One region of the Spartinivicinus ruber genome, then DNA from elsewhere that is predicted to be linked to it. Evidence: predicted binding sites of a transcription regulator. Region 1 holds the regulator's gene; the other holds the start of a gene.

Region 1 (4,220 bases):
GACAACTAGTCAGCAACAAGTGCTACAAGTGGCTTATAACACTTATAGCCAGACTCGGTTGGTAGGTGGTGTATTAACGAAGTTGGATGAAGCTTCCAGCCTGGGTGAGACGGTTGAGCTACTAATGGATAAACATCTTGCGGTTTCTTATATCACTGATGGACAACGAATTCCGGATGATATTCATCAAGCTCGGGCTCACCAAGTGATCAGTCGCGCGGTGGCACTCAGCCAACATGCTGAATTAGCAGACAGTGAATTAATGTCTGCTTATATGCAGGCTAACCCAATGGCAGCAACAAGCCCTGTGCAAGCAAATGTGGGTTAGTGTCCATTTGTATTTAGTGGGGTCCTCTAAAGTAAAGGATATGACAATAATAATTACGGAGCTGAGAGGGGTAGTTCACCGTTAACCTTTGTTAAGCTATTCCTTATTTAACTGTATTCGACAGTTGTAGAGTACAGCCAAGGTGAATCGGCTGTTGTTGAACTAATCTCAAAGCCATTCATTAAGGAGATAAACCAGGATTAATCTTCATATGATCAGACATCCAGTACAAGTCGTAGCGGTGACAGGAGCAAAAGGGGGCGTAGGTAAAACAAATGTAGCGGTAAATTTAAGTATTGCGTTGGCTGAACTAGGGCGTCGGGTGATGTTATTGGATGCCGATTTAGGGCTGGCAAATGTGGACATTTTACTGGGATTATCGCCTACTCGAAATATGGCTGATGTATTGGAAGGCCGCTGTGATTTAAAAGATATTATTCTCCCTGGCCCTGGTGGCGTACGTATTATTCCTGCTTCTTCTGGTACCCAAAAAATGACTGAATTGAGTTCGCAAGAACATGCAGGGATGATTTCTGCGTTCAGTGAGCTTAGCCATCAGTTGGACATGCTAATTATTGATACCGCTGCGGGTATTTCTGACACGGTTATTAGCTTTGTGCGGGCTGCGCAAGAACTCATTATTGTCGTTACCGATGAACCCACTTCCATAACTGATGCTTATGCCATGATTAAGCTATTGCACCGTGATTATGGCTTATTGCGGTTTCGAATCGTGGCCAATATGGTGAGATCCCAGCAGGAGGGCCATAATATATTTAATAAACTGGTCAATGTAACCGACCGATTTTTAGAAGTGGCGCTGCAATATTTGGGTGCTATACCGTGGGATGAGGCTGTACGGAAAGCGGTCTTGCGCCAACGCGCGGTTATCGATGCTTATCCTCGCTCTAAAGCGGCCGTGGCAATTAGAGCACTGGCACAAAAAGTGGACGCCTTTCCCCTTCCGTCATCTCCTCGTGGGCATTTAGAATTTTTTATTGAAAACCTGGTGGCTGGTGAGGCTGGTCGATAGTAGGCAATTATATGGCGTCGAATGAAGCAGGTTTGTATTCAAAGTCAGGACAACAATTTAACCAGCAATTAATTGAGCAGTATACTGGTTTAGTGAAGCGAATTGCCCATCATTTGGCAGCACGATTACCTTCGCAGGTGCAGTTGGATGATTTATTACAAGCGGGCATGATCGGCCTGTTAGAAGCTGCCAAAAAATACGATGGGAGCAAAGGTGCGACCTTTGAAACCTATGCTGGAATTCGAGTTCGTGGTGCGATGTTGGATGAAATTCGCAAAGGAGATTGGGTACCACGTTCTGTTCATCGTAATAGTCGACGGATTACTGAAGCGATCAGTGCTTTAGAAGCAAGGTTGGGACGAGACGCAAAAGATTCTGAAATTGCAGAAGAATTAGGATTAGGCTTAACTGAATACCATCAGCTGTTAAGTGATACAGCTTCAAGTCGGCTATTTAGTTTTGAAGAGTTACTGAGTAGCCAAGATGGAAGACATACTTGGGTAGCGGATCAACAACAATCGTCGCCGCCAACCAAGCATCAAACTGAGCAGTTTAAAAAAGCACTGGCTAATGCCATTGCCACGCTACCGGAACGAGAGCAATTATTGCTTTCTCTTTATTATGACGAAGAGCTTAACCTCAAGGAAATTGGCATGGTATTGGGGGTGAGTGAGTCTCGCGTCAGTCAGCTTCACAGTCAAGCAGCCGCTCGACTTCGAGCTCGCCTGAATGACTGGGCAGTTGAATAGACTGGCACCCTCTTAATGACCTACTAGACTAGTAAGTTAGATGTTCAGCACAAACATCAATGTGGCTTGATGGAGGTCGCTTTGGACAAAAATATGAAAATTCTAATCGTAGATGATTTTTCTACGATGAGGCGGATCATAAAAAATCTGCTTCGTGACTTGGGTTTTACAAATACGTCAGAAGCAGATGATGGGCAAACCGCTCTACCGATGTTGCAAAGTGGTGGTTTTGATTTTCTGGTGACTGACTGGAATATGCCAGGTATGACTGGCATTGATTTACTTAAAGCAGTTAGAGCAGACCCAAAATTAAATTCACTGCCTGTTTTAATGGTAACTGCCGAGGCCAAGCGGGATCAAATTATTGAAGCAGCTCAGGCAGGTGTGAATGGCTATGTAGTAAAACCTTTTACTGCTGCAGTGTTAAAGGAGAAAATCGAAAAGATTTTTGAGCGTGTTGAAGCAGGTGGTTAAGAGGTATATATGTCGCTGCTCGATAAATTAAAAGACCATGCGCCCACTGAGTTTGAAGTGAGCCTGAAAGAACAGGCTCAAAAAATGGTGGAGCATTTGGAAAAAGGCAATTTAAAAGATGCCATCGAAATCATCCATGAAATTAATGAAGTTAGAGATAAAAGCCTGTATCAGGAAGTAGGTCGGCTGACGAGAGCACTACATGAATCCATCCGAAATTTTCATGTGGAGGCAGGATTAGCAGGTGATGATAAAGAAGCGATGTCTGACATGGTTGATGCTTCTGACCGTTTAGAATACGTAACAAAAATGACCGAGACAGCGGCAAATACCACCATGGATTTGGTTGATAACTGTATGCCGATTGTTGATGAATTAAAATCAGATGCTCACAGTTTAAGGGATGAATGGACTAAAATTCGCAAGCGGCAAATGAATCCTGATGAATTTAGAAAACTCTATAAACAAATGGATGAATTTTTAGATCGCAGTGAAAAACAAGTTAATGAAGTCCATAGTAATTTAACCGAAATTTTAGTTGCACAAAACTATCAGGATTTAACTGGACAAGTTATTAAAAAAGTCGTTGAGCTTGTTCAACAAGTAGAAGACAGTTTGGTTGATTTAGTTAGAATGGCTGGTCAGGTAGATAAACTGACGGGTACTGAGCATGAAATATCCGCAATCAAAGAAGATTCTATTGCTGCCGAAGGCCCACAAATAAAAGCAGAGGAACGGGTCGATGTTGTATCAGGCCAAGATGATGTTGATGACTTGCTTTCTAGTTTGGGGTTTTAGGGGAGCTGTCTCATGAGTTTTGAGGCTGATGAAGACATCCTACAGGACTTTTTGGTTGAAGCTGGAGAAATCTTAGAACTGCTGTCAGAACAGCTGGTCGATCTGGAAAATCGACCTGATGATATGGACTTACTAAATGCCATTTTCCGTGGGTTTCATACTGTTAAAGGAGGGGCTGGTTTTCTTCAGTTGAATAATCTTGTTGATTGCTGTCATGTTGCAGAAAATGTTTTCGATATTTTACGTAATGGTCAACGGTCAGTTTCTACGGAATTAATGGATGTTGTTTTACAGGCACTTGATACCATCAACGAAATGTTCAGCCAGGTACGTGACCGGGTTGAGCCTACACCTGCTGACCCTCAGTTATTAAAAGCGCTGGCTGATTTAGCTCAACCTGAAGGTGCTGCACCTGCTGCAGAGGCCCCTGCACCAGAGCCTCCTCCACCTCAACCAGCAGCCCCTGCGCCAACCGCTGCACCTTCGGAATCACCGGCAGCTGGGGGGGAGGGGGAAGATATTACGGATGCGGAGTTTGAAAAACTGTTGAATGCGGTGGCAGAAGAGCCTACAGCCACTGCCAAAGAGTCTGCAAAGCCAGCAGCTTCAGTGGCTGGGGGTGATGAAATCACGGAAGATGAGTTTGAAGCATTACTAGATCAATTGCATGGTAGTGGCCCGGTGAGTACTCCAGGAGCCCCAGCCCAACCAGAAGTATCTGAAACACCTCCTCCTGCACCAGAACCTACATCAGCCAAATCACCTCCCAGTGGCAGTGATGAAATTACTGAGGATGAGTTTGAAGCACTGCTCGATGAGCTGCATGGTGGTAAACCTC
Region 2 (4,220 bases), 1.2 Mb from region 1:
CCCTCAATGAAGAAGTTCAGCAACTAATTACTGAAATCCAGAATGTGGCAGAAAAAACCAACTTTAATGGTAAAAAACTACTTGATGGCTCTTTTACTGATACTCGTTTTCAAACTGGTGCGAACCTTGGAGACACGATTGATGTAACTGTTTCAAAGGTGACTACAGAAAGTTTGGGGAGTGCACTAGAAGCAGGATTTTCTTCTAATCGCATTGCCGCCAATGCATTAGCGGCAGGTGACTTGGTGATTAATGGTATTGCAGTTGGAGCTTCTTCAGGGGTAGATGATAAGTTTTCAACGGTGGATCAGGAGCAAAGTGCTATTGCTAAGGCTGCAGCAGTAAATAAAGTATCTGATCAATCAGGAATTATTGCTACTGTTGACGGTACAACTGTGCTTGGCACAGCATTTACGTCAGCTGCTGGTGATAAAAATGGCAATGTGTTAATCAATGGTGTGACGATCGAAGTTGCTGTGGATCAAAACCTAACTGAACAGGCTAATTTGCAAAGTGTGGTGAACTCTATTAACGAAAAGTCTGGTCAAACAGGGGTTGTTGCATCTTTTGATGGTAACGCAACTACTGGAATAACTCTGGATGCCGAAGATGGCCGAAACATAGTATTAGTTGATGGCTCTGTTACAACTAACGCGGTTGGGTTAGCTACAGGAGGAGCTGCTCCAGGCACTACGTATATTGGAACTTATTCTCTCATCTCCCGCGATGGCTCCGATTTTACCTTGGATACAACGACTGGCAATATTGATAATGCGGGTTTTGAGGTTGGTACTTTTAGTGGTGTTAATGGTGGCGCGGTAGGCGATGTGGTTGATGCAAATGCCTTCGTGACAGGTGATCTAGTGATCAACGGAATTGCAGTTGGTCCTACTCAGGCGTCATTTGATACAGCATCCAGTGTTCAAAATAATGCTAGTGCGATTGCCAAGGCTGCGGCTATCAACTTAGTCAGTGATCAAACTGGGGTAACTGCAACAGCTAATGCAACATTTGTAGTGAGTGCAGCCATTACAGCTGGTACTGCTGAGAGTGGTGCGGCGACAATCAATGGTACGAGCATTAGTATCTCCTACTCAGACACTGACTCTATAAGTGATATTCAAAATATCATTGTCACAGCGGTTAATAATGCCTCTGGACAAACTGGCGTAAGGGCAGAAGCCTTTGGAGCAACTCAGTTTAGGCTAATTGCTGATGATGGCCGTAACATTGATGTAACTTCATTGACAGGGATTACGGCAGGTAACTCTGGCTTTGCAGTTGCAACCACTCAAAGTTCAATTTCGCTAATCTCAGCAGGTAAATTTGAGCTTTCGACGAATACAGGTAACATTGTTAGTGCTGGCTTACAGATCGGTACCTTTGGTGGAGGAGAAGATGGCCAATTGGTCAAGGATATAGATGTGTCAACTGTCGTAGGAGCCAATGAAGCCATAATCTCTGTGGAAAATGCTCTAGCTCAAATTTCGGCCCAGCAAGCAGAACTCGGTGCGGTACAAAACCGGTTCTTATCTACCATCAATAACTTATCGATCAGTAGTGAGAACCTATCAGCAGCTAACTCACGGATTAGAGATGCGGACTTCGCAGCTGAAACGGCTGAACTATCAAGGGCACAGGTACTACAACAAGCTGGTATCTCAGTATTGGCACAAGCCAATGCGAGACCTCAGCAGGTGTTGTCACTCCTTCAGTAATAATAAATACGGTAATAAAAACACCGGGCTTGTTAACCAAGCCCGGTTTTAGCCATAAAGAAAAGGGCGTTTAATTTAAAGAGAGGAGGCAAGTTAGAGCGAGAGCGCTGTAAGTCATTGAGAAGCAAATATAAATTTTAGTGATTTAAGGTAATTAATATTAATGATGTTTTTGATCACGAAAACATCTAAAACTTTTTCTCTTTATTGCCGCTAACCAAAACAGGAAGGTTAGCCGCGACACTTCAGTTTCAAGCTGAGACATCGCGTAGGCCCTCTGACCTGGATTTGTTAGAGGTTAATAAGGAGAACACAGCATGCCTCAGATCATCAACACCAATATTGCTTCCCTCATTGCTCAGCGAAATTTAAATAACTCTCAAGCGGCTCAAGGTCAGGCGTTACAGCGGCTGTCATCTGGTTTGAGAATTAACGGAGCAGCTGATGATGCTGCCGGTTTAGCCATATCGACTCGATTTGATACACAAATTAGAGGTACATCAGTGGCAATACGTAACGCAAATGATGCCATTTCACTAGCTCAGACCGCCGAGGGAGCCTTAGCATCGATAAGTTCGAATTTACAGCGGATTCGTGAGTTGGCAGTCCAGTCAGCTAATGCCACTAATACTGATATTGATAGAGAGGCATTAAACGATGAGGTTAATCAGTTAGTTGCTGAAATACAGTCTGTAGCAGAAAAAACGGCTTTTAATGGCCAGAAATTAATTGATGGCTCTTTTACTGCTGCGAGATTTCAAACTGGGGCAAATGTAGGGGAAGCAATTAGCGTCAATATTAATGGGGCAACTACCGATAAAATGGGAAGTGCTGCAACAGATGGGGTTTCCTCCCAACGTACCGCTACAAGCTCTGCTTTAAATGGTGGGGACTTGATAATTAATGGTATTGCTGTTGGCTCAAGCCTGGGAAGTGATGATGCCCTATCTACTGCAAGTAAGGAAATGAGTGCCATTGCTAAAGCAGCAGCTATAAATAAAGTTGCTGATCAAACAGGTGTTACGGCGACAGTAAATGCTAATGAAGTCGGTTACACCGGTGTTGCAGCAACGAATGGAACAGTAGCAGCAGGTGATCAACTGACTATCAATGGTGTTAGCATTTCAGTTTCTTCTGACACTAACCTTGATGCCGATACTAACCGTGAAGCAGTGGTAAATGCCATTAACCAAAAGTCAGCACAAACCGGTGTAAGAGCTGTAAATACAGGTAGTGTGGATACAGGTATAACTTTAGTCGCAGATGATGGCCGAAATATTGTTTTTGCTGATAGTGCTAATGGTATTGCTGCCGCTGTAGGTATAAGTGCTGCAGGTACTTATACAGGAACCTTTAATTTAATTTCTGATGATGGCAGTGATATTACTCTCAGTACAACGAATAGTGATGGATTAGTGAATGCTGGACTACAAGCAGGCACATTCAGCGGTGGCAACAGTGTCATCGTCAGTCGTGATAATACGACAGCAGCCCTTACTACAGGTGATCTAGTTATAAATGGTATAGCAGTAGGCCCATCATTATCGACAGATGATACGGCATCAACAGCCAGTGCCAGTGGTAGTGCTATTGCCAAAGTTGCTGCCATTAACCGGTTATCTGATGAAACTGGGGTTACTGCTAAAGTGCTCGAAAATTCGGTATTTGGTGGGACAATAACAGGTGATGCAGCACAAACTGGTAGTATTGTGGTTAATGGTAGTACCATTGATTTGAGTAAATCAGCGGCTGATAGTGTATCTGAAGTGCAACAATTGGTAGTAGATGCGATTAATTTAAGGTCAGGTGAAACTGGCGTAAGTGCTGAGGTTTTTGAGGATTCCTTTAAACTTGTTGCAGCAGATGGCAGAAACATCGTGCTGGCTGCAGGTGCTAACCAAGCTGATTTTGGTTTTGCTGCTGGTATTGTTACTACTAACGTTGGTGGTTTTGAATTATCTTCAGCAGGAAAAATTACTCTAACTACCAACAATGCATCTAACGGCATTAATAAAGCAGGGTTGTCGACTGGTATTTATGCTAGTTCAGAGGATGGGCAGTTAATAAAAAATGTGGATATTTCAACAGTCGCTGGTGCAAATAAGGCTATCACTGCTGTTGATAATGCGTTGCAGCAGGTAGCAAAGCAGCAAGGTACACTTGGGGCTATTCAAAACAGATTCCAGTCAGCAATTAGCAATTTAACCATTAACAGTGAAAATTTATCTGTGGCAAATTCTCGGGTTAAGGATGCGGATTTTGCAGCAGAAACAGCTGAGCTTTCACGGGCTCAGGTATTACAACAAGCTGGTATTTCAATACTGGCTCAGGCTAATGCCAGGCCGCAGCAAGTTTTATCTCTGTTACAGTAGTGACATATCACTAAAGTAATAGATTTAACTTAGGTGCGGGCCGACACTGGTTATCCAGTGTCGGTATTGGTGTTTGTGAGGTGATGAGGTGAGATATGAAAGAGGTTGATCTGACATCGCCTACCTTGAA

What was found. The regulator FliA, encoded in region 1, starts transcription of late flagellar genes. The targets are predictions, from matches to a motif close to CTAAAGTTNNNNNNNNNNCNGCCGATA.
Region 2: G4Y78_RS16485 (flagellin N-terminal helical domain-containing protein) is a predicted target of FliA. The motif match lies at 1,908-1,934, and genes of this name have one in related genera.

Annotation. Positions count from the first base shown of each region.
Region 1 is NZ_CP048878.1:2,444,719-2,448,938, forward strand. It holds gene flhF (flagellar biosynthesis protein FlhF) at 1-328, shown strand, start outside; gene G4Y78_RS11475 (MinD/ParA family protein) at 540-1,361, shown strand; gene G4Y78_RS11480 (RNA polymerase sigma factor FliA) at 1,373-2,110, shown strand; gene cheY (chemotaxis response regulator CheY) at 2,204-2,584, shown strand; gene G4Y78_RS11490 (protein phosphatase CheZ) at 2,594-3,382, shown strand; gene G4Y78_RS11495 (chemotaxis protein CheA) at 3,395-4,220, shown strand, end outside.
Region 2 is NZ_CP048878.1:3,599,902-3,604,121, reverse strand. It holds partial or broken gene G4Y78_RS31730 (flagellin N-terminal helical domain-containing protein) at 1-86, shown strand, start outside; gene G4Y78_RS31550 (flagellin) at 159-1,718, shown strand; gene G4Y78_RS16485 (flagellin N-terminal helical domain-containing protein) at 2,036-4,090, shown strand; gene G4Y78_RS16480 (flagellar protein FlaG) at 4,186-4,220, shown strand, end outside.